One region of the Caulobacter sp. FG7 genome, then DNA from elsewhere that is predicted to be linked to it. Evidence: riboswitches for the same ligand, from Rfam matches in the RefSeq annotation. Region 1 holds a riboswitch; the other holds the start of a gene.

The links. Region 1 has a riboswitch for glycine ahead of gcvT (glycine cleavage system aminomethyltransferase GcvT). Riboswitches for the same ligand answer to the same signal wherever they lie in the genome.
Region 2: another riboswitch for glycine. It lies ahead of ACODR1_RS12055 (TonB-dependent receptor domain-containing protein); the one in region 1 lies ahead of gcvT (glycine cleavage system aminomethyltransferase GcvT).

What each region holds. Positions count from the first base shown of each region.
Region 1 covers NZ_JBMDIW010000008.1:4,440-8,425, reverse strand. Annotated here, with positions in the region: gene ACODR1_RS08170 (dihydrofolate reductase family protein) at 1-266, opposite strand, end outside; gene ACODR1_RS08165 (site-specific DNA-methyltransferase) at 536-1,618, shown strand; gene ACODR1_RS08160 (hypothetical protein) at 1,629-2,036, shown strand; partial or broken gene ACODR1_RS08155 (hypothetical protein) at 2,076-2,180, shown strand; glycine riboswitch at 2,286-2,377, shown strand; gene gcvT (glycine cleavage system aminomethyltransferase GcvT) at 2,535-3,659, shown strand; gene gcvH (glycine cleavage system protein GcvH) at 3,735-3,986, shown strand, end outside.
Region 2 covers NZ_JBMDIW010000012.1:123,736-127,721, reverse strand. Annotated here, with positions in the region: gene ACODR1_RS12065 (response regulator transcription factor) at 1-274, opposite strand, end outside; gene ACODR1_RS12060 (ABC transporter substrate-binding protein) at 362-1,408, shown strand; glycine riboswitch at 1,675-1,763, shown strand; glycine riboswitch at 1,767-1,859, shown strand; gene ACODR1_RS12055 (TonB-dependent receptor domain-containing protein) at 1,997-3,986, shown strand, end outside.

The DNA of each region.
Region 1 (3,986 bases):
GCGAAGGCGGCCAGCAGCCCCGCGCCGCCCACCACCCAGGCGTCGCCGTCGTCGAGGTCGCGCAGGCGGTCGACCAGGGCCGGCAGCCCCTCGCGCCAGAACCGCACCCCGCGCTGCACCGGGTCGCCCCGCCGCGAGGTGACGACGAAGCCGCGCTTGCCGGCATAGGGCCAGCTCATGCCGAGGCTCGGGATCTGGTCATAGGTCGCCCGGCCCATGACCACGGTGCCTACCAGATCGATGAAGGCGCCGTAGCCGGGATCCACTTTTCGGAACGGCGTCGGCGACGCGACCGTCGAGGCTGGACGCGATGAACCCGCGGATCAGCGCCATGCCCCCTCACGCCCCCCAACGTCGTCAAAGCGCCCGAGCCCTTCGCGTCCCGGTCGAGTCCACGATAGAGAACATTTGCAGAACATCAACCACCATTAACCACTTTTCGAATCGCGATTAACCAGTGGCTAACCATGACCGTTCATTCCCGGGTAACCACGGGACTCCATGATTCCGTTAGGTGTTTTGCAAGGAAGCGGACATGTCGTTCGGGCCGGAAACCATCATTCAGGGCGACTGCATCGAGGCGATGAACGCCTTGCCCGAAAAGTCGGTCGACCTGATCTTCGCCGACCCGCCCTACAACCTTCAGCTTGGCGGCGACCTGCTGCGTCCGGACAATTCCAAGGTCGACGCGGTCGACGACCATTGGGACCAGTTCGAGAGCTTCGCGGCCTACGACAAGTTCACCCGCGAGTGGCTGAAGGCCGCCCGCCGCGTGCTCAAGGACGACGGCGCGATCTGGGTGATCGGCAGCTACCACAACATCTTCCGCGTCGGCGTGGCGGTGCAGGACCTGGGCTTCTGGATCCTCAACGACGTCATCTGGCGCAAGACCAACCCGATGCCCAACTTCAAGGGCACCCGCTTCGCCAACGCCCACGAGACCCTGATCTGGGCCTCCAAGAGCCAGAACGCCAAGCGCTACACCTTCAATTACGACGCCCTGAAGATGGCCAATGACGAGGTGCAGATGCGCTCGGACTGGACCATCCCGCTGTGCACCGGCGAGGAGCGCATCAAGGGCGCCGACGGGGCGAAGGCCCACCCGACCCAGAAGCCGGAAGCCCTGCTCTACCGGGTGATCCTGTCGACCACCAAGCCGGGCGACGTGATCCTGGATCCGTTCTTCGGCGTCGGCACCACGGGCGCCGCCGCCAAGCGCCTGGGCCGCAAGTTCATCGGCATCGAGCGCGAGGCCGAATATATCGAGCACGCCAAGACCCGCATCGCCCAGGTGACGCCGATCGCGCCGCAGGACCTGGAGATGACCGGCTCCAAGCGCGCCGAGCCGCGCGTGCCGTTCGGGGCCATCGTCGAGAACGGCCTGCTGCATCCGGGCGACACCCTCTACTGCGCCAAGGGCGCCCACGCGGCCAAGGTGCGTCCCGACGGCTCGATCGCGGTGGGCGACCTGACCGGCTCGATCCACAAGATCGGCGCCATGGTGCAGTCGGCTCCGGCCTGCAACGGCTGGACCTACTGGCACTTCAAGACCGACGCGGGCCTGGCCCCCATCGACGTGCTGCGCGCCCAGGTGCGCGCGGCCATGCCGCACGCCTGATCGCCTTCAAGTGAAGGAAGGCCCCATCGGCGTTCGCCGCTACTGGACGATCGGCTGCCTGGCGATCGTGCTGACCATGCTGTGCGTTTCGGCGCTGCCCCAGACGCCGCTCGGCTCGTTCTGGAACTATCTCGGGTCGGCCATCGAGGCGGTCGGTTGCGCCATCCTGCTGCTGATCGGGCGGAGACGGCTGGGCGCCCGCGCCAACCTGGCCTTCCTGGGCCCGGTCATCGGCGCGATCATCGTCTGCGCCTTCTTCGCCTGGAGTTTCATCAGCGGCCCGCCCGAGATCGCAAGGCCCGTCGTCAGCCCGCAGCTCTGCCTCAGCATCGCCTTGCTCGGGGTGGAGATGGGCAGCGTGCTGCAGTTCCTGATCATCGGCTTCATCGGCCAGGGCGGCGCGGTGAAGAAGAACTGAGGGGGCGCCAGCCTCTATCGGCTCACTCCAAAACCTCGTCATCCCGGCCGCAGCGTAGCGGAGAGCCGGGACCCAGGGGCCGGCGCAATGCAGTCGCCCCTGGGTCCCGGGTCTGCGGCGCATTCGCGCCTCCGCCCGGGATGACGATCAAGGGTTGGCTGCACGCCTTGAATCGAGGCGTCGCCGGGTACTCCGACAACCTGACGTCCACCCCGCTTGACTCGGCCCCGCCCCTCGCTCATTGAGCCCCTGACCCTCGCGGGAGACATCGGGATTCGTGTCCCGAGGCCGAAGGCGCAACCGCCCCGGAAACGCTCAGGCAAAAGGACCGCGCGGGTTTAGGAACGCTGGAAAGAAGCCTTCCCGAAAGGGCGGCTCGCCGAAGGAGCAAGGTCTCTCTGGAGAGGGGCCGGAATCTCTCAGGCCTAAGGGACAGCGGGGGCGCGACCAACCGGCGGAAGCCGGAACCGTCGCCGACCCCGTTTCGGAGCCCGCCGCGTGTCCACCGACGACCTCAAGAAGACCCCGCTGTTCGACGCCCACGTGGCGGCCGGCGCCCGCATGGTGCCGTTCGCGGGCTATTCCATGCCCGTGCAATACAAGGACGGCGTGCTGAAAGAGCACCTTTGGACCCGCGAGCACGCGGGCCTGTTCGACGTCTCGCACATGGGCCAGGCCCGCATCCGCGGCGCCAATGGTGAAACAAGCCCGGCGAAAAGCTTCGAGAAGGTGGTCTCGGCCGACTACCAGGGCCTGAAGGCCGGCAAGCAGCGCTACGGCGTGCTGCTGAACGCCGAAGGCGGGATCATCGATGATTTGATGACCGCCCGTCCCGACGACGATGGGCTGTTCGTGGTGGTCAACGGCGCCTGCAAGGACAACGACTACAAGATCATCGCCGAGACCCTGGCCGGTGAAGCCAGCGTCGAGCGCCTGGAAGACCGCGCGCTGCTGGCGCTGCAAGGCCCGCAGGCCGCCGCCGTGCTGGCCGCCCACGTTCCGGAAGCCGCCGCCATGGTGTTCATGGACGCCCGCGCCCTGACCGCGTTTGGCGTCGACGCCATCATCTCGCGCTCGGGCTACACCGGCGAGGACGGCTATGAGATCTCGGTCCCGGCCTCGGACGCCGCCCGCATCTGGAACACCCTGCTGGAAGACGAGCGGGTCAAGCCGATCGGCCTGGGCGCCCGCGACAGCCTGCGCCTGGAAGCGGGCCTGCCGCTCTACGGCCACGACCTGGACGAGACGGTCTCGCCGATCGAGGCGGGCCTGAACTTCGCCGTCGGCAAGAGCCGCCGCGAGGCCGGCGACTTCCTGGGCGCCGAACGGATCACCAAGGAACTGGCCGGCGAACTGGCCCGCGTCCGTGTGAACCTGAAGGTGCTGGAAGGCGCCCCGGCCCGCGAAGGCGCCGACATCGCCGACGCCGACGGAAACGTCATTGGCAAGGTCACCAGCGGGGGCTTTGGCCCCAGCTTCGGCGGCGCCATCGCGATCGGTTTCGTGCCCCCGGCCTACGCCGTGATCGGCGCGACCCTGAAAGTCATCGTCCGGGGCAAGCCGGCGGCCGCCGAGGTCGTCGCCTCCCCGTTCGTTCCCACCCGTTACGTCCGCAAACTCTAAGCCGACGCGACAGCCAAAAGTGGACGCCGGTTTTGGCGTCCGTCGCGTCGCCAGCAAAAACGAAAGGGCCAGACCATGCGCTTCACCAAGGACCATGAATGGGTCGCCGTCGAAGGCGACATCGCCACCGTCGGCATCACCGCCTACGCCGCCGAGCAACTGGGCGACGTGGTGTTCGTCGAGGCGCCCGAAGTCGGCAAGGTCGTCAAGCAAGGCGACCAAATGGCCGTCGTCGAGAGCGTCAAGGCCGCGTCGGACGTCTACGCCCCGGTGTCGGGCGAGGTCGTCGAAGCCAACGCCGAGCTGGGCGATGCGCCGGAAACCGTC
Region 2 (3,986 bases), on a different contig from region 1:
CCAGGCCGGCGATGCGGTCCTGCACGGCGTCGCGGGCGGTCAGCACGACGATCGGCGTGGAAAAGCCCTCGCGACGCAGGCGCGACAGGATCTCGAAGCCGTCGATGTCGGGCAGGCCGATGTCGAGGATCATGGCGTCGAAGTCGCCGGGCAGGGCCAGGGCCAGGGCCGCCTCGCCGGTCTCGGCGCAGACCGCCTGGTGGCCCTCGCTCTCGAGGGTGGCGGTCAGCGAGCGGCGCAGAGGCGGATCATCCTCGACAACGAGTATCTTCATCGGGGATGTAGCGGGTCACGACGCGAAACGAGGGGAGCGCCGGCCATCCGACGCCGATTGACAGTCGAGGTCAAGAGACGCCGGGCGTTGGGCCTGATCGGCGCGGCGGGCCTGGCCACGCTGGCGGCGGGTTGCGCGCCGCGCGTCGAGGGCCAGGCGACCAGCCGCTGGGACGTCATGGGCGCGCATCGCGAAGGCGAGGTGGTCGTCTATGTGAACACCGGCGTCTACGGCCCGGTGGCGGAGGGTTTCCGCAAGCGCTTTCCCAGGATCAAGCTGACCATGGTCGAGGTCGCCGCCCGCCCGCTGCAGGCGCGGGTGATGGCCGAGACCGACAGCGGCGCGCCCGTCGCCGACGTGGCCTGGAGCTCGTCGATGGACATCCAGGTCAAGCTGATCAACGACGGCTACGCCCAGACCTACCGCAGCCCCGAGGCCCGCCATCTGCCGGCCTGGGCGGTGTGGCGTGACCAGGGCTTCGGCGTCACCGCCGAGCCGATCGTCTTTGCCTACAACAAGCGTCTCCTGAAAGAACAGGACGTGCCGCGCAGCCACGCCGCGCTGCTGGCGGCCCTGCGCGACGACCCGGACCGCTGGCGCGGCAGGATCGCCATGTACGACCCGGAGAAGAGCGGGGTGGGCTTCCTCTACATGTCCAGCGACACGGTGGTCTATCCGGACGCCTGGGCGCTGTACGACGCCCTGGCCGCTTCGGATCCCGGCCTCTATGTGCCCGGCGCGCCGATCCTGGCCAGCGTCACGGCCGGTCAGCACCTCTTGGCCTACGACATGAACCGCTCCTACGCCGACTGGTGGGCGCGAGGGCAGGGGCCGGACATCGGCTATGTCGTGCCCAGCGACTACTACCTGTCGATCGCGCGGGTGGCGTTCATCACGCGCGCCGCGCCGCATCCCAAGGCCGCGCGATTGTTCCTCGACTACCTGATGTCGGAGGAGGGCCAGCGGCGCCTGGCCCAGGCGCGGCTCACCCCGATCCGCGAGGGGCTGGGCGCGGCTCCGCCGCCGGGAGGGCGACCGATCCGGGTCGGACCGGCCCTGCTGGCCAATTTCGACCAGGGACGGCGCGAGGACATGCTGGCCCGCTGGCGTCGCGCCCGGGGTGAACCCGACTAGGTGCCCTTGGTCTGGGCAATCGGTGATCTTTATTTGTGCAAATCGGCCCGCTAGGCCGAGCGCCAGCCCATTTTTACTCCGGCCGTCCGCGCCGCGAAGCTGTCACCGACCTGTCACGGCCCCCCGATCGGCTGAAACCGACGGGCGAAGGCTGAACCCCTAGGGTTGATCGTCAGGAAGAACGTGCCCGCGCACCTGTCCGGTCGCGACGAAAACGTGCCGCTTCCGGCGGCTTTGCCGACATCGGAACGCCCGGCCTAACTGATCCTGCTCTTGCGGAAGAGATCAGGTTCTACCCGACGCCGAAGGCGCAACCGCCCCGGAAACGCTCAGGCAAAAGGACCGCGGAGCACAAGGACGCTGGAAAGCAGGCGCGCCTCTCAGGAGGGGCGTCTCGCCGAAGGAGCAAGGGCGCGGTGCGTTCCGAATCTCTCAGGCCAACAGGACAGCGGGGGCAGAGGAACGCCTTGCGATCTGGCGAGCGGCGCGTGGTGCGTCGCTGGCGGATCGCGGCTCCTGGACCGTCCAGATCATGGACGGCTCGGGGCGGGGGCGACTGTCGACTGCATGTTTGAGAGGGGATCTCACTTGGCATTTTCACGTCACTCCCGCCGCGCCCTGCTGATCGGCGCCAGCATCCTGCCCGCGGCGCTCGTCCTGCACGGCGTCGCCTTGGCCCAGACCTCGGGCGACAAGGCCGACGACAGCGTCGGCGAGATCGTCGTCACCGCCTCGCGCATCGACCGCGCCGGCTTCCAGGCCCCGACCCCCACGGTCCGCGTCACCGACGCCGACCTGGCCGTCGGCGCCCGTCCGAACATCGCCGCGGCCCTGAACGACCTGCCGCAGTTCCGCGCCACCACCTCGGCCCAGACCACCGGCACCAACACCGGCGCCGGCAACGCCCCCCTCGACCTGCGGGGCCTGGGCATCAGCCGCACCCTGGTGCTGATCGACGGGCGCCGTTTCTCGGGCGAGAACGACCTGAACGTCGTGCCCAGCGTGCTGGTCAAGGGCGTCGACGTCGTCACCGGCGGCGCCTCGGCCGCATGGGGCTCGGGCGCCGTGGCGGGCGTGGCCAACATCATGATCGACCGCAACTTCACTGGCGGAAAGCTGGGCGTCGAGGGCGGCATCTCGTCCTTTGACGACGCCGAGCAGGTGCGCGTCGAAGGCGCCTGGGGTACGGGCTTCGCCGACGGCCGCGGCCACTTCGTGATCGGCGGCGAGTTCCTCAACAACGAGGGCGTCGTTCCCAAGAACAGCCGTCCGAACATCGGCCGCTGGGCCACCGTTCCCAACGGCGACGGCCGCTACAAGCTGGCGCCCGACGTCGGCTTCTCGAACGCGGCCTATGGCGGCCTGATCATGTCGGGCGTGCTGAAGGGCAAGGCCTTCAATCCCGACGGCAGCCTGCGCGACTTCGACTACGGCACGGTCAGCGGCACCAACTCGATCGGCGGCGAAGGCCCCTCGAACGACGACCTGTCGCCGCTGGTCACGCCCCAGCGCCGCTACGCCACCATGGCCAGCGTCACCTACGACCTGACCGACAGCGTCAAGCTGACGGCCGAACTGCGCCACTCGCGGATGTGGAACGACTATGTCTGGTTCGGCGACCACAACCGCGGCAACCTGACGATCAAGGCCGACAACGCCTTCCTGCCGACCGCCGTGCGCACCGCCCTGGCCAACGCCGGCGAGACCCAATTCACCATGGGCCGCTTCAACAGCGACCTGTCGTACTCGACCATCGACTTCGAGCGCGTGGCCACCCAGGGCACGATCGCGCTGGATGGTTCGTTCGGCGACGGCTGGCGCTGGAGCGCCTACTACAGCCACGGCGAGAACGAGAACAACATCGACACCCCCGGGTTCCTGCTGACCCAGAACTACGCCAACGCCGTGGACTCGGTCATCAGCCCGACCACCGGCCAGGCCGTCTGCCGCGTCGCCCTGACCAACCCGACCAGCAACTGCGTGCCGATCAACCTGTTCGGCGAAGGCGCGCCGTCGGCCGAAGCCATTGCCTATGTCACCGGCACGCCCAGCATGCGCGAGACTTCCAAGCTCGACGTCGGCGGCTTCAGCCTGCGCGGCGAGCCCTTCGAGCTGCCGGCCGGTCCCGTCTCGATCGCCGTCGGCGGCGAGGCCCGCAAGGAGTCGGTCGACCGCTCGGTCGGCGCGCTCGACACGGCCAAGGCCTTCACCTCGTTCAGCTTCTCGGCGATGTCGGGCAGCTTCACGGTCAAGGAAGCCTTCGCCGAAGTGCTGGTGCCCGTCGTCCGCGACGTGCCGGTGCTCAACAAGCTGGAAGTCAACGCCGCGGCCCGTATCAGCGACTACGACACCACCGGCTCGATCTGGTCGTGGAAGCTGGGCGCCACCAACGAGTTCTTCCCGGGCTTCCGGGGCCGGATCACCCAGTCGCGCGACATCCGCTCGGCCAACCTGACCGAGCTCTTCACCACCAGCACCACCGGCTACAACACCATCGTCGACCCGGTGACCAACTCCAGCGTCTACGTGCTGACCAACGGCGGCGGCAACCAGGCGCTGCAGCCGGAGACGGCCAAGA